DNA from 3 places in the Streptomyces sp. Q2 genome. Region 2 is predicted to be linked to each of the others. Evidence: riboswitches for the same ligand, from Rfam matches in the RefSeq annotation. Region 2 holds a riboswitch; each other region holds the start of a gene.
What was found. Region 2 has a riboswitch for S-adenosylmethionine ahead of thrC (threonine synthase). Riboswitches for the same ligand answer to the same signal wherever they lie in the genome.
Positions count from the first base shown of each region.

Region 1: another riboswitch for S-adenosylmethionine. It lies ahead of ACWBNA_RS36105 (amino acid ABC transporter permease); the one in region 2 lies ahead of thrC (threonine synthase).
Region 3: another riboswitch for S-adenosylmethionine. It lies ahead of ACWBNA_RS36665 (aminotransferase class V-fold PLP-dependent enzyme); the one in region 2 lies ahead of thrC (threonine synthase).

Region 1 is NZ_JBXEJE010000040.1:28,465-36,051, reverse strand. It holds gene ACWBNA_RS36135 (alpha/beta hydrolase fold domain-containing protein) at 1-495, opposite strand, end outside; gene ACWBNA_RS36130 (TetR/AcrR family transcriptional regulator) at 636-1,214, opposite strand; gene ACWBNA_RS36125 (MFS transporter) at 1,519-2,961, shown strand; tRNA gene ACWBNA_RS36120 (tRNA-Pro) at 3,075-3,148, shown strand; gene ACWBNA_RS36115 (putative leader peptide) at 3,609-3,731, shown strand; gene ACWBNA_RS36110 (glutathione S-transferase C-terminal domain-containing protein) at 3,855-4,724, shown strand; SAM riboswitch class IV at 4,791-4,898, shown strand; gene ACWBNA_RS36105 (amino acid ABC transporter permease) at 5,257-6,240, shown strand; gene ACWBNA_RS36100 (amino acid ABC transporter ATP-binding protein) at 6,237-7,019, shown strand; gene ACWBNA_RS36095 (ABC transporter substrate-binding protein) at 7,097-7,587, shown strand, end outside.
Region 2 is NZ_JBXEJE010000019.1:23,812-31,398, reverse strand. It holds gene groL (chaperonin GroEL) at 1-957, opposite strand, end outside; gene ACWBNA_RS21610 (cold-shock protein) at 1,278-1,484, opposite strand; gene ACWBNA_RS21605 (MoaD/ThiS family protein) at 1,916-2,191, opposite strand; gene thrC (threonine synthase) at 2,277-3,560, opposite strand; SAM riboswitch class I at 3,578-3,718, opposite strand; gene ACWBNA_RS21595 (glucosyl-3-phosphoglycerate synthase) at 3,906-4,850, shown strand; gene ACWBNA_RS21590 (alpha,alpha-trehalose-phosphate synthase (UDP-forming)) at 4,962-6,371, shown strand; gene otsB (trehalose-phosphatase) at 6,368-7,243, opposite strand; gene ACWBNA_RS21580 (DUF3263 domain-containing protein) at 7,437-7,587, opposite strand, start outside.
Region 3 is NZ_JBXEJE010000041.1:56,148-63,734, forward strand. It holds gene ACWBNA_RS36645 (NYN domain-containing protein) at 1-63, opposite strand, end outside; gene ACWBNA_RS36650 (hypothetical protein) at 97-336, opposite strand; gene ACWBNA_RS36655 (rhomboid family intramembrane serine protease) at 504-1,247, shown strand; gene ACWBNA_RS36660 (Lrp/AsnC family transcriptional regulator) at 1,244-1,525, shown strand; gene ACWBNA_RS36665 (aminotransferase class V-fold PLP-dependent enzyme) at 1,565-2,926, opposite strand; SAM riboswitch class IV at 3,112-3,228, opposite strand; gene trpD (anthranilate phosphoribosyltransferase) at 3,316-4,380, opposite strand; gene qcrB (cytochrome bc1 complex cytochrome b subunit) at 4,515-6,155, opposite strand; gene qcrA (cytochrome bc1 complex Rieske iron-sulfur subunit) at 6,152-7,210, opposite strand; gene qcrC (cytochrome bc1 complex diheme cytochrome c subunit) at 7,207-7,587, opposite strand, start outside.

The DNA.
Region 1 (7,587 bases), on a different contig from region 2:
CGCCGCGAGTCCGCCGCCCGCGCTCTGCCCGCCCACGGTGAGGCGGCTGCCGTCCCAGCCGTGTTCGGCGCCGTGCTCGGCGACCCAGCGGACGACCTCGTACGCCTGCCTGGGCGGAGCCGGGAACGGGTGCTGCGGGGCGACGACGTAATCCACGTTGATCACCACGACCCCCGCCCGAGCGGCGAGGAAGCGGCACAGCGGGTCGTCCAGCTCCGTGAGCGACATGACGTAGCCGCCGCCGTGGAAGTTGACGTGCACCGGGGGCGCCGCCCCGCCGGTCTCCTCGGTCGCGGGCAGGTACACCGTCACCCGGGCCGGGGCGATGGTCGTGGGGATCGTCAACTCTTCCACGGTGCGCGGGAATTCGGGGAAGCGGGCGTGCGAGGACGCCGCGGAGCCACGCCCGCCGGAGCGCCGGTCGGCGAGGAGGGTCATCCGTTGCATCGTCTTGGCGGCGAGGGTGGCCACCGCCGGGCGGGCCAGGAGAGGCATGTGGTTCCGTTCGCTGGGACTGCGGCGGGCCCGGGGGGAGCGGGCCGGCGCCTGACGGGCAGCGTGCCGCTGCCGTTTGCTGCGGTGTTACCGGGCGCCAAATTTACTTGAGTCAGGCAATGTAAGGCTAGAGCGGAGTCTCAGTGCCGGGTGCGCACGCCGTCGAGGGCGACGGACAGGACCCGGTCGCGCTGGGCGTCGTCGTCGAACGTCGTCGCGCTGATGCCCGCCACCATGCGCAGCAGGTCGACGAAGTCCATGTCCGTGCGCGCCTCGCCGGACTGCTGGGCCCGGACGAACAGCGGCCCCCCGGCCGCGTACAGGGAATCGCGGCAGGCGGCGAAGATCTCCGACTCGTCATTGAGCGCCTCCCGCACGGCCCGCTTGGTCACCATGTAGCCGGCGAACCGGTCCAGCCAGGCCGTCAGGGCGTCCCAGGGCTCGCGGTCGGCGACCTCCTCGGCGACCCGGCACAACGCGTTGACCTCATGCGCGTAGACGCTCTCGAAGAGGTGGCGGCGGGTGGGGAAGTTCCGGTACAGCGTCCCGATGCCGACGCCCGCGCGGCGGGCGATGTCCTCCAGCGAGGCCTCCGAGCCGTGCTCCGCGAAGGCCTCGTTGGCGGCGGCGAGCAGGGCGTCGTAGTTGCGGGCCGCGTCCTTGCGGTGCGGTCGCCTCGACGCGACGATCTCGCTGACGGGGAAGGGCTGGGCGGTCACGGCTGCCTCCCGGGCGGGCGACTCGATTGAAGCGGAGGGTTGCCTCCGCTAGAGTGGAGGCGTACCTCCACTTTAGCAGTGCGGGGTGCGCTCACCGTGGACGCGTGCGGCCGCACGCGCCCACGACGTCTCCCGCAAGTCCGGCGGGCCCTGTCTCCCGGGCACCGTCCGCCCCCACCATCCCCTCCGCGACCGCTCACCGCGGCCGTCCGCGTCCCGTTGCCGCCCGCAGGGCACCCCGGGCCCGTACGGACGACCGTGATCAGAGGCTTCGGCCGCGTTCTGTGTTCGGAGAGGCTTTTTCATGCCCCGCAAGTCCACCCGCCTCACCTTCGCGGTCCTCGCTGCCGGTGCCGGCGTGTTCTCCATGCTGCAGTCGCTGATCGCACCGGCCCTGCCGACCGTCCAGCACGCCCTGCACACCTCGCAGTCCACCGCCACCTGGGTGATGACGGCCTATCTGCTGTCCGCCTCGGTCTTCACGCCGATCCTCGGCCGCGTCGGCGACCTCATCGGCAAGAAGCGCACACTGGTCGCCGTCCTGGTGACCGTGACGGTCGGCTGTCTGCTCGCCGCGCTCGCGCCGAGCATCGGCGTACTGATCGTCGCCCGGGTCGTCCAGGGCGTCGGGGGAGCCCTGTTCCCCCTCTCCTTCGGCATCATCCGGGACGAGTTCGCCCCGTCCGAGGTGAGCGGCAGCATCAGCAACCTGTCCGCCGTGATCGCCGCGGGCGGCGGCGTCGGCATGGTCGCCGCCGGACCCATCGTGACCACGCTCGACTACCGGTGGCTGTTCTGGATCCCGGTCGGCATCGTCGTCGTGGCCACCCTCATCGCCCTGCGCTACGTCCCCGAGTCGCCCAACAGGGCCGAGGGCCAGGTCAACTGGCTCGGCGCCGCACTCCTGTCGGCCTGGCTGGTGGCCCTGCTGCTGCCGCTCAGCCAGGCCTCCGTGTGGGGCTGGGGATCGGCCCGGGTGCTCGGCCTGTTCGCCGCCGCCGTCGCCCTGTTCGCGCTGTGGCTGTACACCGAGGCCCGCTCCCGCACCCCGCTCATCGACCTGCGGGTCATGCGGCTGCCGGCCGTGTGGACCACCAACACCGCGGCGCTCCTCTTCGGCGCCGGAATGTACTCGATCTGGTCCTTCCTGCCGGGCTTCGTCCAGACGCCCACGTCGGCCGGGTACGGCTTCGGGGCGAGTGTCACCGCCGCCGGACTGCTCATGCTGCCGATGCTGGTCGCGATGTTCCTCTCGGGTGTGCTCAGCGGCCGGCTGGAGCCGGTCCTGGGCGCCAAGACCCTCCTGACGGCCGGTGCCGCACTCGACGCGCTCGCCTGCGGCATCCTCACCTTCTGGCACGACGAGCAGTGGCAAGTCGCCCTGGTCGCAGGCGTGTTCGGGCTCGGCATCGGACTCGCCTTCGCCTCCATGGCCAACCTCATCGTGGGCAGCGTCCCCGCCGACCAGACCGGCGCCGCCACCGGCATGAACGCCAACATCCGCACCATCGGCGGATCCATCGGCGCCGCCGTCACCAGCGTCCTGGTCACCGGCCGCCTCCAGCCCTCGGGCCTGCCGTACGCCTCCGGTTACACCCACGCCTTCGCCCTGCTGGCCCTGCTCTGCCTGGCCGCCGCGCTGGCCGCGCTGCTCGTGCCGGTCCGGCGCGGTGGCCCTGCGACCGGCAAGGCCCGCGCCACGAGTGAGGCGACCGCCGTGGAGCAGGAACCCGTGGCCCACGGCTGACCCGCGCGCAGCGGGCCGACCCGCCGCGGCAGCGGGCCGACCCGCACGCATGGGGTAGGGTTGACCTGCGCGCTCACACGGTGACCTCACACGGATGCCGGTGGAGAGCGCACCGGGACGTGGCGCAGCTTGGTAGCGCACTTGACTGGGGGTCAAGGGGTCGCAGGTTCAAATCCTGTCGTCCCGACTTGCGGATCAGCAGGTCAGAGGCCGTGACGGCGATACCCGTCACGGCCTTCGCGGTTTTCCGGGGCCTGCGTCGAGCCGTTCCCGCAGCGGTCGAGTTTTACGCCAACGCTCATGTGCGGTGGGCGAGTCCGCGACTCCTTGAGTGTGGGGAGCGATTGCCGACCGGGGCGGGGCGATCGATCCCAGGGCGTTCCGGCATCCCGAACCCCTCGCGCGCGCTTCGGCCGCGCACTGAACCCGGCGCGGCCATGGGAGAGTTCGGACGTCGTCCATCCCGGCGATGGGGGCGGACGTACCCACCAGCCGCGCGCAGGCCAGGAAGAGCCTCGCCCGCGACCTCACTCGCCACCCGCCCCCCGACGGCAGGAGTCGACGCCCGCCCCGTGGACGCCCCCTTGACGCCGGCCGGAGCTCGGCCGACACTCCGGAGGGGAATCCTAGTGAACAGGTAGGGAAGCATGAGGTGCCTTGGACCGGTCACCGCCGACGTGAGCCGTACGTCCGGGCAGTCACCCCTTCTGACCTCCCGCCGGCACATCGATCTGCTGCGAGTGTGCAGCGCGATCAGCCCCCTGGGCTGAGCCCGGCCTTCCCCCCGCGCCTCGACGCCCGCCGGCGCCGTCGCACGCGAGGGAGGCCCGCCCCCTCACCGCCCGACGTCGCCTCCGCGGCGTGTACGTCCACGCCTCCACCCGGGGAGAACCATGTCCGTCACACCGCTCGCCGCCATCCCCTCCGCCCTGCCCGCCCCGGCTTTCCGGGGGAGGATCGGCCGGGACGCGCGCAGCGGGCACTACGCCGTGCCCCGCCGCTACCGCCTCCACCTGTCGCCGACGTGTCCCGACGGTCTCCGCATCGCCGTGACGCACAGCCTGCTCGGACTCGACGACGTCTGCCCCGTGACGCTTCTGGGCGCGGTCCCCGACTGTCCCGACGGGGGACACTCCGCACTCCGCCCGCTGTACGAGGCGAGCGTGCACCGGTACACCGGTGCGGCCGCCGGGCCGGTGCTCAGCGACGACTGGTCGGGGCGGATCGTCAGCACCCACGCCCCCGACATCACCCGCGACCTGGCCCTGCACTTCGGGGGCGGTCGCTCGGCGCTGTACCCGTGCGGGGCGGAGTCGGAGATCGAGGCCGTGGAGCGGCTCTGCGGGCAGGGCATCGAGCAGGCCGCGCAGGCGGCCGGGGCGGCGGGCCCGGACACCGGGGCGCGTGACGTGGCTCTCGACAGGCTGCTGGAGACGCTGGGGTCGCTGGAGCGCCGGCTCGTCGGACGCGCGTATCTGATCCGTGATCAGATCACCGCGGCCGACGTCGAGTTGTGGGTCACGCTGGTCCAACTCGACACCGTGCACCGCCACCACCTGGACGCCGCCGCGGTGCACCGCATCGCCGGCCACCCCCTCGTGTGGGCCTACGCCCGCCGCCTGGCCGCCCACCCGGCCTTCGGTGTCCACCTCGACCTCGACGGCATCGCCCGCCGGCACCACGCCCGCTGCCGGGGCCTGGAGGCCGCCGGAGCCGCCGTACAGATCCTCGACTGGGCTGCTTACGCGGCTCAGCAGGCGTAGCCGGTTCCATCTGGCGGACCGGCGTTGACATTCGTACGGGCGTTTGTCTTAACTGACTGGCAGAACGGTAATGAGTGTCAGCGACAAGCCCTGGCTTGCTGACCGGCAACCCTCGCACGCGGTGGGGTGCCCCAGGTGACGACCGGACCGGATGACATTCGGTAAGCGCGAGGGCCCTTCGGGCCGGAAGAGCATGGTGACGGACATGTACGCAGCTCCCAGGACGGCCCCGCGCCGCTCCCAGAGCTGCGTGCCGCCGTACGCGCACCGGCTCGTCGCCGACCGGGCCGTCGATCTGCTCCGCGTGAGCAGCGCACTGTGTACCGCACCGGGCCGTGCCCGCTGTCGGGGCTGACGTCCTTCCCCAGCCCCCGCGTTCCTGACGAACCCCGCCCTCGCGGTGCCTCGTCGTCCGCCCAACCCCCGGTCACCGTGCGTCCCCGTGTGCCACGTCCCGCCGCCCCAGAGCGGCCGCCGTAGCAGTACCATGTTCGCCGCGTCCGGGGGGTCCCGACCCCCGCCGGAGCCCTCCATGAGTGAACCCCCAGGCGCAGCCGTGTCCCTCGCCGAGGCACCGCCGCCCGCCGACACCCCGTCAAAACCACTCGCCGCCCAGCGGGTTCTGCCACTGCGGCGGCCCGGCCGCTGGATCGCCACCGCGGTCGTCCTGGTCCTGGCGGCCCAGTTCGTCCACGGCCTGGTGTCCAACCCCTTCTACCAGTGGGACCGCTTCGGCTACTGGTTCCTGCGGCCGACCATCCTCGACGGGCTCCTCATCACCCTCGAAGTCGCCGCCTACAGCGCGGTGTTGGGCCTCCTCGGCGGCATCCTGCTGGCCCTCGCCCGGCTCTCGCGCAGCCCGGTGCTCCGCGCCGTCAGCTGGACCTACATCTGGGCACTGCGGTCGATCCCGCTGATCGTGGTGTTGCTGTTCCTCTACAACTTCAGCGCCCTGTACCGGACACTCAGCGTGGGCGTCCCCTTCGGGCCGGCCTTCCTCACCTTCGACGAGTCGCGGCTCGCCACCGACATGGCCGTCGCCGTCATCGGCCTCAGCCTCAACGAGGCGGCCTACGCGGCCGAGGTCGTCCGCGGCGGCATCCTCTCCGTCGACCAGGGCCAGCACGAGGCGGCCTCCGCGCTCGGCCTGCCCAAGGGCTACCAGTTCAGGAAGATCGTCTTCCCGCAGGCGCTGCGGTCCATCACGCCGAACTACGTCAACCAGCTCATCGGCCTCATCAAGGCCACCTCGCTGGTCTTCTACGTGTCCCTGCTCGACCTGTTCGGCACCGCGCAGACCATGGGCGCCACCTACCCCGGCGACATCGTGCCGCTCCTGCTGGTCGTCACCGTCTGGTACCTGATCCTCACCAGCGTCGTGTCCGTCATCCAGTTCTACGTCGAGCGGTACTACGCCCGGGGCGCCACGCGAACCCTGCCGCCGACGCCGTTGCAGAAGCTGCGGACCGGTCTCACCGACCTGAGGGACCGCATCCGCCGGGAGGCCGCCGTATGACCGCCGACACGATCGAGCACGCCGCCGCCGTCGAGGTCCACGACGTGCACAAGTGGTACGGCACCCACCGGGTGCTGGACGGGGTCGACCTGACGGTACGGCCCGGCGAGGTCACCGTGATCCTCGGCCCGTCCGGCTCCGGCAAGTCCACCCTGCTCAGGGTCGTCAACCACCTGGAGAAGCCGGAGATCGGCCACGTCAGCGTCAACGGCGAGCTGATCGGCGTACGCCGCCAGGGCGACCGCCTGAAGGAGCTGAGCGAGCGGGCCATCCTGACCCAGCGCAGCCGCATCGGCTTCGTCTTCCAGAACTTCAACCTCTTCCCGCACCTCACCGTGCTGGACAACGTGGCCGCCGCCCCGGTGGCGACCGGGAAGCTCGGCAAGGCCGAGGCCCAGGTACTCGCGCGGGAACTGCTGGACCGCGTCGGCCTGGCCGACAAGGCCGCCGCCTACCCGCGGCAGTTGTCCGGCGGCCAGCAGCAGCGCGTGGCCATCGCACGCGCCCTGGCGCTGCGTCCCGGAGTCATCCTCTTCGACGAGCCGACCTCCGCGCTCGACCCCGAACTCGTCGGTGAGGTCCTCGCCGTCATCAAGGACCTGGCGAGGAGCGGCACCACCCTGATGATCGTCACCCACGAGATCGGCTTCGCCCGGGAGATCGCCGACCGGGTCGTCTTCATCGACGAAGGCCGGATCGTCGAACAGGGCCCGCCCTCCGAAGTCCTGGACAAGCCGCGCCACGAGCGGACCCGGGACTTCCTGAGCAAGGTGCTCTGACCCGGCCGACGCCGGGAACCACCGCTTCCCCCCACGCCACCCTCACCACCCTCCGCATGACAAGGACAAGGACAGCCATGCCCACCCAGATCTCCCGACGCGGCCTGCTACGAGGCATCACCGCGGCGACCGCCGTCACCGCCCTCGCCACCCAGCTCACCGCCTGCGGGGGCGACAGCGACGCCGCCACCAGGACCGACACCGCCGGCACGGTCACCGTCGGTCAGTTGTCCAACGGCGCCGCCAAGGAGACCACCCTGAAGGTCTCCGAGGTGAAGTCCATCAGCGCCGAACTGCCCGCCGCCCTGAAGAAGAGCGGCAAGCTGGTGATCGGATCCGGCACGCTGCCCTCCGGCAGCCCGCCGCTCGGCTTCGTGGGCGACGACCAGAAGACGATCACCGGCTCCGAGCCCGACCTCGGACGGCTGGTGGCCGCCGTCTTCGGACTCGAGCCCGAGGTGCGCCGGTCGACCTGGGAGAACCTGTTCATCGGCCTCGACAGCGGAAAGGTCGACGTGGCCTTCTCCAACGTCACCGACACCGAGGAGCGCAAGCAGAAGTACGAGTT
Region 2 (7,587 bases):
GCGGGCACGGCCCAGGAGGTCGATGGAGGTGTTCTCCAGCTTGAGGCCGACCTCCTCGGAGATGACCTCGCCGCCGGTGAGGATGGCGATGTCGTTCAGCATCGCCTTGCGGCGGTCACCGAAGCCCGGGGCCTTGACGGCGACGGACTTGAAGGTGCCACGGATCTTGTTGACGACCAGGGTCGACAGGGCCTCGCCCTCGACGTCCTCGGCGATGATCAGCAGCGGCTTGCCCGACTGCATGACCTTCTCCAGGAGCGGGAGCAGGTCCTTGACGGAGCCGATCTTGGAGTTGGCGATCAGGATGTACGGGTCGTCGAGCGACGCCTCCATACGCTCCATGTCGGTGGCGAAGTACGCCGAGATGTAACCCTTGTCGAAGCGCATACCCTCGGTGAGCTCAAGCTCCAGACCGAAGGTCTGGGACTCCTCGACGGTGATGACGCCTTCCTTGCCGACCTTGTCCATCGCCTCGGCGATGAGCTCGCCGATCTGGGTGTCGGCGGCGGAGATGGAGGCCGTGGAGGCGATCTGCTCCTTGGTCTCGACATCCTTGGCCTGCTCGAGCAGGGCACCGGAGACGGCCTCGACGGCCTTCTCGATACCGCGCTTGAGGGCCATCGGGTTGGCGCCGGCGGCTACGTTGCGCAGACCCTCGCGCACCAGCGCCTGGGCGAGCACGGTCGCCGTGGTCGTTCCGTCACCGGCGACGTCGTCCGTCTTCTTGGCGACTTCCTTGACCAGCTCGGCGCCGATCTTCTCGTACGGGTCCTCGAGCTCGATCTCCTTGGCGATGGAAACACCATCGTTGGTGATCGTGGGCGCGCCCCACTTCTTCTCGAGGACGACGTTGCGGCCCTTGGGGCCAAGGGTGACCTTGACGGCGTCGGCGAGCTGGTTCATCCCGCGCTCGAGACCGCGCCGTGCCTCCTCGTCGAACGCGATGATCTTGGCCATGTGAAGTGGTCCTCCCGGACAGGGGGTGGATTTCTCCGGACCGCGCTGGCGCCCGCGACGGACGGCCTGCCTGCCGCGTGGTTCCTTGCCCCACATGGCCTGCGGGCCTCACCGACCCGGTCCTCGTTGTCACTCTCACCTTCAGAGTGCTAACGCCAATGATTAGCACTCGCCCCTGCCGAGTGCAAGCGCCTGCCGGGGAACGGTCCGCCCCGCGCCGACCTGTTCCGGACATGCCGAAGGGCTCGTAACCCATGACTCCCCATGGGATACGAGCCCTCCGAAGAACAGAAGAACGTCGCTGTCAGTCGGCGCGTGCTTCAGCCGGTCGCCAGTCGGACCATGTCCGCCTGCGGCCCCTTCTGGCCCTGCGAGATCTCGAAATCGACTCGCTGACCTTCCTCCAGGGTGCGGTAGCCGTCCATCTGAATCGCGCTGTAGTGGACGAAAACATCCGCACCACCGTCGACCGCGATGAAGCCGTACCCCTTCTCCGCGTTGAACCACTTGACGGTGCCCTGAGCCATGCCTAACTCCCCTATTACTGGCCCTTGCACAGATCCACACTTCGCGGATCCGGGTCAGACCTCACCCCCCACACGGTTGGGGGCGTGCGCCGGAACGCGTCGACCGCGGCCGAATGTATCTGTCCAACTGCCCTCTGCAACAGGTCAATCGGACGAGAATTCCGGACGTGCGGGGTCCGGAATGTAGTGAGAATTCACCCGAACTCAGGGCAAGTCGGGCCCCACAAAAAGCACAAAAGCCGCAAAAGAAGCACACACTTTGGCTACTTCTTATCGGGTGCAAGGGGAAACTGAAGGGCTTCCGACCCGGAGATCGGCATCGTGTTCCCCAACTGTACCGCGCTCAACCACATTGAATTGCCCCCTCCGCTTCTCTTACGGAGGGGGCAATTCGATGAACGCTCGGTAATCGAAGTTACCGACGGTAATAATCAGCCGCCGGCCACGGCCGGAATGATCGAGACACCGGCACCGTCCGGGGTGGCGGTCTCCAGCCCCTGCTCGAAGCGGACGTCGTCGTCGTTGACGTACACGTTGACGAACCGGCGCAGCTTGCCCTGGTCGTCCAGGACTCGCGCGGCGATACCGGTGTGGTTCTTCTCCAGGTCGGTGATGACCTCGGCGAGAGTGGCCCCCTCGGCGGCGACCTCGGCCTTGCCACCGGTGTAGGTGCGCAGGATGGTGGGGATGCGGACGGTAACGCTCACGATGTGACCTCCGGTCAGGGATACGGGCCTAGGGGCGCGGGGAGCTGCGCGACCAGCCCCCACCGGCCTGCAGCTTGGAGACGGACTAGACGAGACCAGCCTCGCGGAACGACTCCAGGTTCGGACGAATGGTCGCGGTCAACCCGGTCCCCGCCACCGCGTCCAACGTCTTGAGACCGTCACCCGTGTTCAGCACGACCGTGGTCTTCGTCGGGTCGAGGAGACCGCTCTCGATCAGCTTCCGCGCCACGCCCACGGTCACACCACCGGCGGTCTCCGCGAAGATGCCCTCCGTGCGCGCGAGGAGCTTGATCGCGTCCACGATCTGCTCGTCGTTCACGTCCTCCACCGCACCGCCCGTACGCCGCGCGATGTCGAGGACGTAGGGGCCGTCGGCCGGGTTGCCGATGGCGAGCGACTTGGCGATGGTGTTCGGCTTCTGCGGCCGGACGACGTCGTGCCCGGCCTTGTAGGCGACGGACACCGGCGAGCAGCCCTCGGCCTGCGCTCCGAAGATCTTGTACGGCTTGTCCTCGACGAGCCCGAGCTCGATCAGCTCCTTCAGACCCTTGTCGATCTTCGTGAGCTGCGAGCCGGAGGCGATCGGGACGACCAGCTGGTCCGGGAGCTGCCAGCCGAGCTGCTCGCAGATCTCGTACGCCAGGGTCTTGGAGCCCTCGGCGTAGTACGGCCGCAGGTTGACGTTGACGAAGCCCCAGCCCTCGCCGGCCGGGTCGCCGATCAGCTCGGAGCAGAAGCGGTTCACGTCGTCGTAGTTGCCCTCGATGCCGACGAGCTCGCCGCCGTAGATGGCGGCCATGACGACCTTGCCCTGCTCCAGGTCGTGCGGGATGAACACGCAGGAGCGGAAGCCCGCGCGGGCGGCGGCGGCGCCGACGGCACCGGCCAGGTTGCCCGTGGAGGAGCAGGAGAGGGTGGTGAAGTGGAAGGCGCGGGCGGCCTCGATGGCCTGGGCGACGACGCGGTCCTTGAAGGAGTGCGTCGGGTTGCCGGAGTCGTCCTTGACGAAGAGCTTGCCGGCGTCGACACCCAGCTCGCGGGCGAGGTTGTCGGCCTGGACGAGCTTGGTCCAGCCGGGGTTGATGTTCGGCTTGTCCGCCACGTCGGCCGGGACGGGCAGCAGCGGCGCGTAGCGCCAGATGTTCGCGGGTCCCGCCTCGATCTGCTTGCGGAGTTCTTCCGTGTCGTATGCGGAGAAGTCGTAGGCGATCTCGAGCGGGCCGAAACACTCCTCGCAGGCGAAGACCGGGCCGAGGGGCACGCGGTGACCGCACTCGCGGCAGCTCAGCGCTGCGGCGGGGCCGAGGTCTACGGTGTTCGTGGTGCTTGCATCAGTCTGCACAGCCATGGAGGCGAGGCCCTTTCTCCTCATCTTCCTCACGACGCACTTCGCCGTGAGACGGATTTGGCACCTTCCCTAGTCGGGAGCCTCGCTGGTGACGAGAACCGACTGGAGGGTTGCCGGGGCTTCATCGGGCCGTATCCCTCTGCCCCTCTGGATGAGCGGTATGTAGTTGTTGATCGTTGAAACGGAACGCGGACCCCGACATGCGATGGTCATCAGCGTTGTTCAAGACTGTAACCGAAGGCCAGGACAGTTGAGCCAGCCGTCCGAACCGCGAGATGGATCACATGGTCTGCGAGAGAGCATGGATCACACGCTCGCCGAGAGAACGCAGAGGAGCCGCGCACTGTGCTGAAGGAAGTCGAGCGTTGGCTGAGCACTCGCTCCTGGTCGAAGACCGATCGCCCGCTCCACAAGATCATGGCCGCGAAACGCGCCACGAACCAGACGGTCAGTGTCGTGCTGCCCGCGCTGAACGAGGAGGAGACGGTCGGTGACATCGTCTCCGTGATCCGTCACGACCTCATGCGGCAGGTCCCGCTCGTCGACGAGATCGTCGTGGTGGACTCGGGATCCACCGACCGCACCTCCGAAGTGGCCGCCGCCGCGGGGGCCCGGGTCGTCCATCGCGACGACATCCTGCCCCGCATCCCCACCGCTCCCGGCAAGGGCGAGGTGCTCTGGCGCTCGCTCCTGGTCACCAGCGGCGACATCGTCTGCTTCATAGACGCCGACCTGAAGGAGTTCTCCTCCGACTTCGTCTCCGGGATCGTGGGCCCGCTGCTCACCGACCCCGGCATCGACCTCGTCAAGGGCATGTACGACCGCCCGCTGCGCGGCGCGGCCGGTCAGGGCGGCCGGGTCACCGAACTGATGGCCCGCCCGCTGCTGAACATGCACTGGCCGCAGCTCGCCGGTTTCGTCCAGCCGCTCGGCGGCGAGTACGCGGCCCGCCGCTCGCTCCTGGAACAGCTCCCCTTCCCGGTGGGCTACGGCGTGGAGCTGGGCATGCTGATCGACGCCCTGCACCTGGTCGGCCTCGACGCGCTGGCCCAGGTCGACGTGGGTGTGCGCAAGCACCGCCACCAGGACGGCCAGGCGCTGGGCCGGATGTCCGCCGCGATCTACCGCACGGCCCAACTGCGGCTGGCCCGCGGGCACCTCGTGAGGCCCTCCCTCACCCAGTTCGAACGGGGTGAGGACGGCTTCGAGCCGCGTACCTACTCCGTGGACACCGAGGAGCGGCCGCCGATGGTCGAGATCGTCGAGTACGCGCACCGAAAGGTCGCCTGACCGGGCGTGTTTCCGGCATCCGAGGGCCGTCAGGAGCCGTACAGGGCCGTGTACGGCCCTCGGAGCCACCCGAACGTTTGAGTGTTTCCGGGCCGGGCTAGGTTGAGGCGTATGGCTGCAACGCATGGTGCTCGGAGTGCTGAGGTACTGGTCGCGTCCAACCGCGGCCCCGTTTCGTACGAGGTACGCCCGGACGGTGCGGACGGCACGCTCCACGCCAAACGGGGCGGCGGCGGGCTGGTCTCGGGGCTGTCCGCCATCGGACCCGACGCGGACGCGCTGTGGGTGTGCTCGGCGCTGGGCGACGGCGACCGCGAGGCGGTACGGCGCGGGGTCGGCGAGCCAGGCGTCCGCATGCTCGACATCCCCGCCGACGTGCACGCCGCCGCGTACAACGGCATCGCCAACTCCGTGCTGTGGTTCGTCCACCACATGCTGTACCAGACGCCGCTGGAACCGGTCTTCGACGCGGAGTTCCGACGGCAGTGGGCGTCGTACGAGACGTACAACCGCGCGTTCGCCGAGGCGCTGGCCGAGGACGCGGCCCAGGGGGCGGCGGTCGTCGTACAGGACTACCACCTCACCCTCGTCCCGGGCATGCTCCGCGAGCTGCGCCCGGACCTGCGGATCGGCCACTTCTCCCATACGCCGTGGGCGCCGCCGGAGTACTTCCGGATGCTGCCGGACGACATCGCCGGGCAGATCCTGCGCGGCATGCTCGGCGCGGACCGGCTCGGCTTCCTCACCCACCGCTGGGCGGACGCCTTCACGGCCTGCTGTACGGAGTTCGCCGGGGGCCTCGGCGACACCCGGATCGGCGTGCACGGGCTGGGCGCGGACGCGGACTTCCTGCGCGAGCGGTCGCACGAGGCGGACGTCGAGGAGCGGATCGTCGCCCTGCGGGCGGAGATCGGCGAAGGCCGTCGCGCGATCGTCCGCGTCGACCGCACCGAGCTGTCCAAGAACATCGTGCGCGGTCTGCTCGCCTACCGGCAGCTGCTCGACGACCACCCCGAGTGGCGCGAGCGGGTGGTGCACGTGGCGTTCGCCTACCCGTCCCGCCAGGACCTCGCCGTGTACCGGGAGTACATGGCGGAGGTACAGCGGCTGGCGGACGAGATCAACGCGGAGTACGGCACGCCGGGCTGGACCCCGGTCCTGCTGCACCTGAAGGACGACTTCGCACGCTCCCTGGCCGCGTACCGCCTCGCCGACGTGGCCCTCGTCAACCCCATCCGGGACGGCATGAACCTCGTCGCCAAGGAGGTGCCGCTGGTCTCCGACGAGGGGTGCGTGCTGGTGCTGTCGCGGGAGGCGGGCGCCTTCGAGGAACTGGGCGAGGACGCGATCGCCGTCAACCCGTACGACGTCGTCGGCACGGCGGACGCGCTGCACCAGGCCCTGACCATGCCGGCGGGCGAACGGGCGGAACGGACGAAGAGGCTCTCCGCTGCGGCGACCGCCCTGCCGCCGACCCGCTGGTTCCTGGACCAACTGGACGCGCTGCGCCGACTGGGCTAGGACCTGCCGATCCGCTCCGCAAGCGCCCTCAGCACTCCTACGACCCCTTCCGGGCCGTCGACGACCACATCGGCCCGCTCGCTCAGCTCGGTGACCTCGTCGCTGCCGCTGCAGACCAGCAGGCCGGGTGTGCCGTCGGAGCGGAGTTCGTCGACGGCGGCGAAGGCGGGGAGGTCGCCGAGGTCGTCGCCGGCGTAGAGGACCGACGTGGCGTCGATCTCCCGGACGTACTCCAGGAGGGCGACGCCCTTGTCCATGCCGGGTGGGCGGAGTTCGAGGACGAGTCGGCCGGGCTCGACGATCAGCCCGTGGCGCGCGGCCAGTTCGGTGAGGGGGGTGCGCAGGGCCTCGAAGGCGGCCTGCGGATCAGCGGCCCTGCGGGTGTGTACGGCGACCGCGCGCCCCTTCTCCTCGATCCACGCCCCCTCCCGGACGCCGGCCTCGTCGAGCACCGCCGGCAACTCGGCGCGGACGGCGGCGACACCGGGGTGCGGGGCGGGTGCGCTGACGGTTCCGGTACGGGCGTCCCAGCGTTCGGCGCCGTAGTGCCCGAGGACGACGAGGTGTTCGAGACCCGGCACTCCGGCGAAGCCGCCATGCCGAACGGCCACCGCGGCCGGACGCCCGGTGACGACGGCGACGGCGGCGACCTTCGGAGCGAGCGCGGCCAGTACGCGCACCGCCTCCGGATGCGCCCGGGCCTGCTCCGGATCCGCGACGATCGGCGCGAGCGTCCCGTCGAAGTCGAGCGCGATCACCGCGCGCCCCGGTCGAGCGAGCAGGGCGTCGAGCCCGTCCCGCCCTGCCGGGGTGGCCGGCGTCGGCAGGGGGTCAGTGACGTTCGGGTCCGTGGATTCCGTGTGGCTGCCCATGCGTCGACCTTATCCAGGCAGGCCCCCGAGCACGCGGCAGCCCTGGGGGCTCCGCCCCCAGACCCCCGGCCTTCGCCCACTGGAGGTCAAGGGCCACTGCTCTCCCGACCGAGTCGGGTGGTGGGTGGGCACAGGCACGGGGGTCCAGGGGGCGGAGCCCCCTGGTACACGGTGGGGCGAAGAGGCGGCGCCCCTACCGCTCGGCGCGCCGCGCGTCCCGTACCCGCCGCAGGCGGTTCACCGTCACCGGGTCGAAGGCCAACGCCCGCTCGTCGTCGAGCAGTGCGTTCAGCAACTGGTAATACCGCACCGGCGCCAGCCCCAGCTCCTCCCGTATCGCCCGC
Region 3 (7,587 bases), on a different contig from region 2:
CAGGGGCCGGTCGAGCACCTCAGCGGCGCCGTCGCCCGGCCCCCCGCCTGCGGTCTCCACCATCCTCACCCCATCGCCTGTGCGGGGCCCGCTCCCTCAGGAGCCGGCGCCCGGCCTGTCCACGAGTTCCACCTGATCCACGGCGTTGCACCAGCGGCAGCGCACCGACTCGATGGTCTCACTGACCACCTCGCGCTCCTCGACCTTCGGCTCACCGGCCAGGTCGAGGTGGACGTACTCGACCACCTTCGACGAGCGGGTCACGTCGAAGCGTGTGAGGTTGCCGCAGAGGGTGCAGCGCCACCGCGTCGAGGCAGTCGGCAGGGGAACCGTCATCGTGGCTGTTCGCCTTCCTTCTTGTTCCTTCTAGTGTCCGTGACGCGCCGGGCACCCCGGTGCGTGTGGCTCGTTACCCTACGGCCTGGCGGGTACTTGCCGCTCCGCCGTCCAGGGCGGCGAGGCGGTCTGTGTCGTTCGGCCCCCTTACGTCATGCTCTGTGTTCATGATCAGCAACTGGAGCGGGACGGTCGGCAGAGCGGTCGGGGCGGTCCGGTGGCCGTCGGCACCGGTGACGTACGGGCTGATCGCCGGGTGTGGTCTGCTCTTCCTGGTCGGCCCGGCATCGGGGTTCAATCCGGCCTACGGCTCGGGCGACGCGCTGCTCGCCGCGCAGCGCACCTACTTCCACCGCTGGGGCGTCGTCCCCGCCGAACTGTTCGAGGGGTCGGGGCGGGCCGCGCTCACCCCCGCCACGGCCCTCTTCGTGCACGGCAGCTGGGTCCACCTGCTGGGCAACATGCTCTTCCTCTACGTCTTCGGCGTACTGACCGAGGAACGGATGGGCCGTGTCCAGTTCACCCTCTTCTACCTGGGCTGCGGCTACCTCGCCCTGCTGGGCTACGCGGCCGCGAACGCGAACTCCGAGCAGTCCCTGGTCGGCGCGTCCGGGGCGATCTCGGCGGTCCTCGGCGCGTTCCTGTACCTGTTCCCCGGAGCCCGCGTCACCAGTCTCCTGCCGTTCCTGTTCTTCCTGCCCCTGCGCTTCCCCGCCTGGGTCGTCCTCCCCTTCTGGGCGACCCTCCAGTGGCTGGCCGCGGGCCGGGCCGGCCAGGGTCCCGGCGTGGCCTACCTGGCCCACCTGGTGGGCTTCGGCCTGGGGCTCGCCTTCGCGTGGGTGCGATTCGGGCGTGGGACTAGAGTGAAGCCCGCCCCAGCTCCGGCCCCCGAGGGAGAGAACCAGCCGTGATCACCGCGATCGTCCTGATCAAGACCAGCGTGGACCGGATCCCCGAGATCGCGGAGTCGATCGCGGCGCTGGAGAACGTCAGCGAGGTCTTCTCCGTGACCGGCACGTACGACCTGATCGCCATGGTCCGGGTGAAGCGGCACGAGGACCTGGCGGAGGTCATCCCCGGCCGGATCAGCAAGATCCCCGGCGTGGAGGGAACGGACACGCACGTGGCGTTCCGGACGTACTCCCAGCACGACCTGGAGGCGGCGTTCGCGATCGGTCTGGACTCCTGACCGATCGAACACCGCCTCCGTCGCGGACCGCCGGCGAGCTCAGACCGCCGGCACGCAGCGCCCGTCCTCGGTGCGGTAGTTCCACTTCGCACCGTCCCGGACGAGTTCCTTCACCGCGCTCACGAACCGCTCCACGTGCTCGTCGGGCGTGCCGGCGCCGAAGCTCACCCGGATCGCGTTGAGGGACTTCTCGCCGGGCGCGGCCTCGGGGGCACCGCACTCGCCCTGCGTCTGGGGGTCGCTGCCGAGCAGGGTGCGGACCAGCGGGTGGGCGCAGAAGAGGCCGTCGCGGACGCCGATGCCGTACTCGGCGGAGAGCGCGGCGGCGAAGTGGGAACTGTTCCAGCCCTCGACGACGAAGGAGATCACGCCGACCCGCGGGGCGTCGTCGCCGAACAGGGACAGGACCCTGACCTCGGGCACCTCGGCGAGGCCCGCGCGGACCGTGTCGATCAGGTACTGCTCCCGCGCGACCAGCGTGTCGAAGCCGGCCTCGGTGAGGGCCTTGCAGGCGGAGGCGATGGAGTAGGCCCCGATGACGTTCGGGGAACCGGCCTCGTGGCGGGCGGCGCTCTCGTGCCACTCCACGTCCACTCCCCCGTCCGAGCGCCGCGTGACCTTGCGGCTGGCGCCGCCGCCCGCGAGGTACGGCTCCGCCGCGCGCAGCCATTCGGCCCGGCCGGCCAGCACGCCGGTGCCGAAGGGCGCGTACAGCTTGTGCCCGGAGAAGGCGACCCAGTCGACGTCGAGGTCCCGCAGCGACACCGGGTGGTGCGGGGCCAGCTGGGCGGCGTCCAGGACGATCCGGGCGCCGTGCGCGTGCGCGGCGGCGGCCAGCTCCCGTACGGGCCACAGCTCGCCGGTGACGTTGGAGGCGCCGGTCACGCAGACCAGGGCCGGGCCCTGCGGGTCACGGTCGGCGAGGGCGCGCTCCAGGGTCGCCACCGCCTGCCGCGGGGTGCGCGGGGCGTCGAGGTAGCTGACGCGGGCGTCCTGCCAGGGCAGCAGCGAGGCGTGGTGCTCGGTCTCGAAGACGAAGACCTGGCAGTCGGCCGGGAGCGCGGCGGCCAGGAGGTTCAGGGAGTCGGTGGTGGACCGGGTGAAGACCACCTGGTCCTCGGCCCGGCTGTCGAGGAACTCGGCGACCGTCTTGCGGGCGTTCTCGAAGAGGTCGGTGGACAGCTGGGAGAGGTAGCCGGCGCCGCGGTGCACGCTGCCGTAGTAGGGCGCGTACGCCGCCACGTCGTCCCAGACCCGCTGCAGGGCCGGCGCGCTGGCCGCGTAGTCGAGCGCGGCGTAGGTGACCTCGCCGCCGGTGACGAGCGGGACGGTGACATCCCGGCCGAGAACGGGCAGCGGGGCACAGACGGACCGGGCGGCGGCGACGGTGGAGACAGACATGGCGAACTCCCGTGAGAGGCAGGCGACATCACCACGCGAGCGGACACGGCTCAAGCGCGGGTGAAGGTGAAAAAAGGGGGATGCGGAGGCGGGGCTCTGCGGCCCTATCGCATTCGCTTGCTCACGGAAGGCTCCCTCGAATGACCAGGACCCCTGGTACTGCGCTCGATTCAGGAGCGACGAGGGGTCCGCGCTTGCCGTAGACCTCGCTGCCTACGACCTGGTCTTCACCCGGGGCACCCCGCCACGGACGGAGGGTTGCCGGACAGTCGGCCGGGGCCTCATGACTGTCACTCATGACCTGGTTCAGAAACCTACGCGAAGCGATCGTGGTCCCGCAACCCGGGTCCGGATTGCGGGACATCACCACGTCATCGCCCCAGGGGGCGCTACGCGTTGCTGGCCGCCACCCAGCGCTCCAGCGTCCGCTTGGCCACGCCGGAGTCGATCGCCTGGGCCGCCTTGTCCATCCCGGCACGGATCTGCACGGTCAGCGGCGCTCCGGTCGGCTCCAGGGCCACCAGCGCCGCCGCCGAGTTCAGCAGTACGGCGTCCCGCACCGGGCCCGGCTCACCGTCCAGCAGCCGCCGGGCGACCTCCGCGTTGTACGAGGAGTCCGCGCCCCGCAGCGCCGCCACCGGCACCAGTTCGAGGCCGACGTCCCGCGGGTCGAAGGCCTCCTCGGTGACCTTGCCGTCGCGGACGACCCACACCCGGGAGGTGGCCGTGGTCGTCAGCTCGTCGAGGCCGTCGTCGCCGCGGAACACCAGCGCGGAGGAGCCCCGTTCGGCCAGTACGCCGGCGATGAGCCCGGCCATCCGGGTGTCGAAGCAGCCGACCGCCGAGGCGGAGACCCGGGCGGGGTTGGTCAGCGGACCGAGCAGGTTGAACGAGGTCGGAATGCCCAGGTCCCGCCGGACCGCGCCGACGAACCGCATCGAGGGATGGAACTTGGCCGCGAAGCAGAAGGTGATCCCGGCCTCCTCCACCACGCGTGCCACGCCCTCGGGCGACAGGTCCAGGTTGATGCCGAGCTTCTCCAGCACGTCGGACGACCCGCTCGCCGAGGACGACGCCCGGTTGCCGTGCTTGACGACCTTCGCGCCGGTGCCCGCGATGACGATGGCGGACATCGTCGAGATGTTGACCGTCTTGGCCCGGTCGCCGCCCGTGCCGACGATGTCGACGGCCGGGCCCGGGATGTGCAGCGGCTGGGCGTGCGCGTACATCGCCTCGACGAGACCGTTGATCTCCTCGACCGTCTCTCCCTTGGCCCGCAGCGCCACCATGAAGCCCGCGATCTGGGCGTCCGTGGCCTCGCCGCTCATGAAGCGGTCCATCGCCCACGCCGTGTCACCGGCGCTCAGGTCCCGCCCGCCGAGCAGTGCGCTCAGTACCTCGGGCCAGGAACGGTCCGCCGCGGTGTCGCCTCCAGCGGGGGTCACAGCGCTCATAAGCCGCTCCTGGATCAGTCCCGTACAGCGGGACGCGAGTCTCAACGGGTCCCACCCTATCCAGCCGGGGGCACGGCAAAGGGCCCCGTCCGGTCTTCGGACGGGGCCCTTCCCGCGCGTGGCGAGCGCAGCGATCAGTGGTGGCCGTGGCCGCTCGTGATCTCCTTGTACTCCTCGACGGTCGGCTTGGGGATCTGGGCCTCTTCGCCGTAGTACGCCTCGCTCAGCTTGGCGCGCAGCTTCTCGGAGCCCTTCACCTTGCGCTCGACGCCGTTCTCGTCGACCGTCCGGCCGATCTGCGCCGGCACGTACTGCTCGTGCGCCGTGAGCGTGTGCAGCTGCTCCTGGCTGAGCGGCTCGTGCACCTCGATGAACTCACCGTGCGGCAGGCGCTTGATGATGCCCGACTCGCGGCCGTGCAGCACCTTGTCCTTGTCGCGGCGCTGGAGGCCGAGGCAGATCCGCTTGGTGATGACGAACGCGATGACCGGGGCGACGAAGAACGCGACCCGGACGAACCAGGTGATGGCGTTGATCGACAGGTGGAAGTGGGTGGCCCAGAGGTCGTTTCCACCGCCGATCAGCAGCACCATGTACCAGGTGATCCACGCGACGCCGAAGGCCGTGCGCGTCGGCACGTTGCGCGGGCGGTCCAGGATGTGGTGCTCGCGCTTGTCGCCGGTGACCCAGGACTCGATGAACGGGTAGACCGCGATCGCGACCAGGACCAGCGGGAAGATCACCAGCGGGATGAACACGCCCAGGACGAGCGTGTGGCCCCAGAAGTTGATCTCCCAGCCCGGCATCACACGGATCAGGCCTTCGGAGAAGCCCATGTACCAGTCGGGCTGGGCGCCCGTGGACACCTGGTCCGGCCGGTAGGGGCCCATGGCCCAGATCGGGTTGATCGAGGCGATCGCCGCGATGGCCGCGATGACACCGAAGACCAGGAAGAAGAAGCCTCCGGCCTTGGCCATGTACACCGGGAGCAGCGGCATGCCGACGACGTTCTTGTTGCTCTTTCCGGGGCCCGCGAACTGCGTGTGCTTGTGGTAGAAGACCAGGATCAGGTGGCCGACGACCAGACCGAGCATGATGCCCGGCAGCAGCAGGACGTGGATCGAGTAGAAGCGGGCCACGAAGTCGCCGCCCGGGAACTCGCCGCCGAAGAGGAAGAACGACAGGTACGTGCCGACGATCGGCACGGACAGGACCGCGCCCTCCATGAAGCGGACACCGGTGCCGGAGAGCAGGTCGTCCGGGAGCGAGTAGCCGGTGAACCCGGTGAACATGCCCAGGACGAACAGCAGGAAGCCGAACAGCCAGTTGACCTCACGCGGCTTGCGGAACGCACCCGTGAAGAACACGCGCATCATGTGCACGAACATGCCGGCGAGGAAGATCAGCGCCGCCCAGTGGTGGATCTGCCGGATCAGCAGACCACCGCGCACATCGAAGGAGATGTGCATGGTCGAGTTGAACGCCTCGGACATCAGCTGGCCCTGCAGCGGGACGTAGCTGCCGTGGTACTCCACCTCGTTCATCGACGGGTGGAAGAACAGCGTCAGGTACACACCCGTGAGGATGATGATGATGAAGCTGTAGAGGCAGACCTCGCCCAGCATGAACGACCAGTGGTCGGGGAAGATCTTGCGCATGTTGGCCTTGGCCAGGGAGTAGATCCCCAGGCGGCCGTCGGCCCAGTCGGCGACCCGCTCACCGGCGGGTGCCTTCTCGCGCGAGCGCGAGTCAGTGGTGGTCTTCTCAGTGCTCATCCGCGCTCCCAGAATGCAGGACCGACGGGCTCTTCGAAGTCGCCGAGCGCCTCGAGGTAGCCCTCGTCGTTCACACCGATGCGCAGCTGCGGCAGGGCGTGACCGGCGGGGCCGAAGATCACCCGGGCACCGTCGGAGAGGTCGAAGGTGGACTGGTGGCAGGGGCACAGCACGTGGTGCGTCTGCTGCTCGTACAGGGAGATCGGGCAACCGACGTGGGTGCAGATCTTCGAGTACGCCACGATGCCCTCGTGCGACCACTCGAGCTCGCGCTTGTCCTTGATGTTGTCCGGCTGGATCCGGACGATCATCAGGGCGGCCTTGGCGATCTCGGTCTGGAACTCCTCGTCGTGCTCCTCCAGGCCCTCGGGCTTGGCGAAGGTCAGCGAGCCGACCGCGACGTCGGAGGCGCGCAGCGGCTCGTTGGTGTTCATGTTGACGAGCAGCTTGCCCTTGGACCACAGGGTGTGGCGCAGCTTGGTGCCGGGCAGCGGACCGAGGTCGCGCAGCAGCATCACGCCGGAGAGCGGGAACAGGGCCAGCGCGCCGAACATCGTGTTGCGGATCAGCTTGCGACGGCCGAGCGCGGACTCCTTGGCGCCCTGCTTGAAGTCGGCCATGACCTTGGCCTTGACTTCGGGCGCCGCCTCGATCGGGTGACGCTCGTCGGTGATCTCCTCGTCGGACATCAGGGTGCGGGCCCAGTGGACCGCGCCCGCGCCGATCAGGAACAGCGCCGCACCCAGGGTCAGGCCCAGCGCGAAGTTCAGCGCGTTGATGTGCCCGATCGGGAAGACGTAGATCGCCTTGTCGTGCGGGATGGTCACATACGAGGCGATGAAGCCGACGGTGGCCAGCATGGACAGCACGAACAGCATCGCGACCGTGCGCTCGGACCGCCTGGCGGCCCGCTCGTCGATGTCCTGGATGCGGTGCTCGTGGGGCGGCAGTCCGGGGTCGGCGAACGGGTTCTTCTCGTCCGCGACGCCTACCGCGCCGTGCGCGTGGTCCTGCTCAGCGGGCAGGTTCTCTTCTGGAATGTCTTGGCTACTCATGACTTCTTGGCCTTTGCGGTCCGAGCGGCGACCCAGACGGCGACCGCGATCAGCGAGCCGAGTCCGAAGATCCAGCCGAACAGGCCCTCGCTGACCGGACCGAGTCCGCCCAGTTCGAGGCCGCCGGGGCTCTCGGTGTCCTCGCCGTTGACCGCGTCGAGGTACGCGATGATGTCCTTCTTGTTCTGCGCCGACAGTGTGGTGTCGGGGAAGGAGGGCATGTTCTGCGGGCCGGTCTGCATGGCCTCGTAGATGTGCTTCGGGCTGACGCCCTCGAGGTCGGGCGCGAACTTGCCGTGCGTCAGGGCGCCGCCCTTGCCGGTGAAGTTGTGGCACTGGGCACAGTTGGTGCGGAAGAGCTCGCCGCCCTTGGCGAT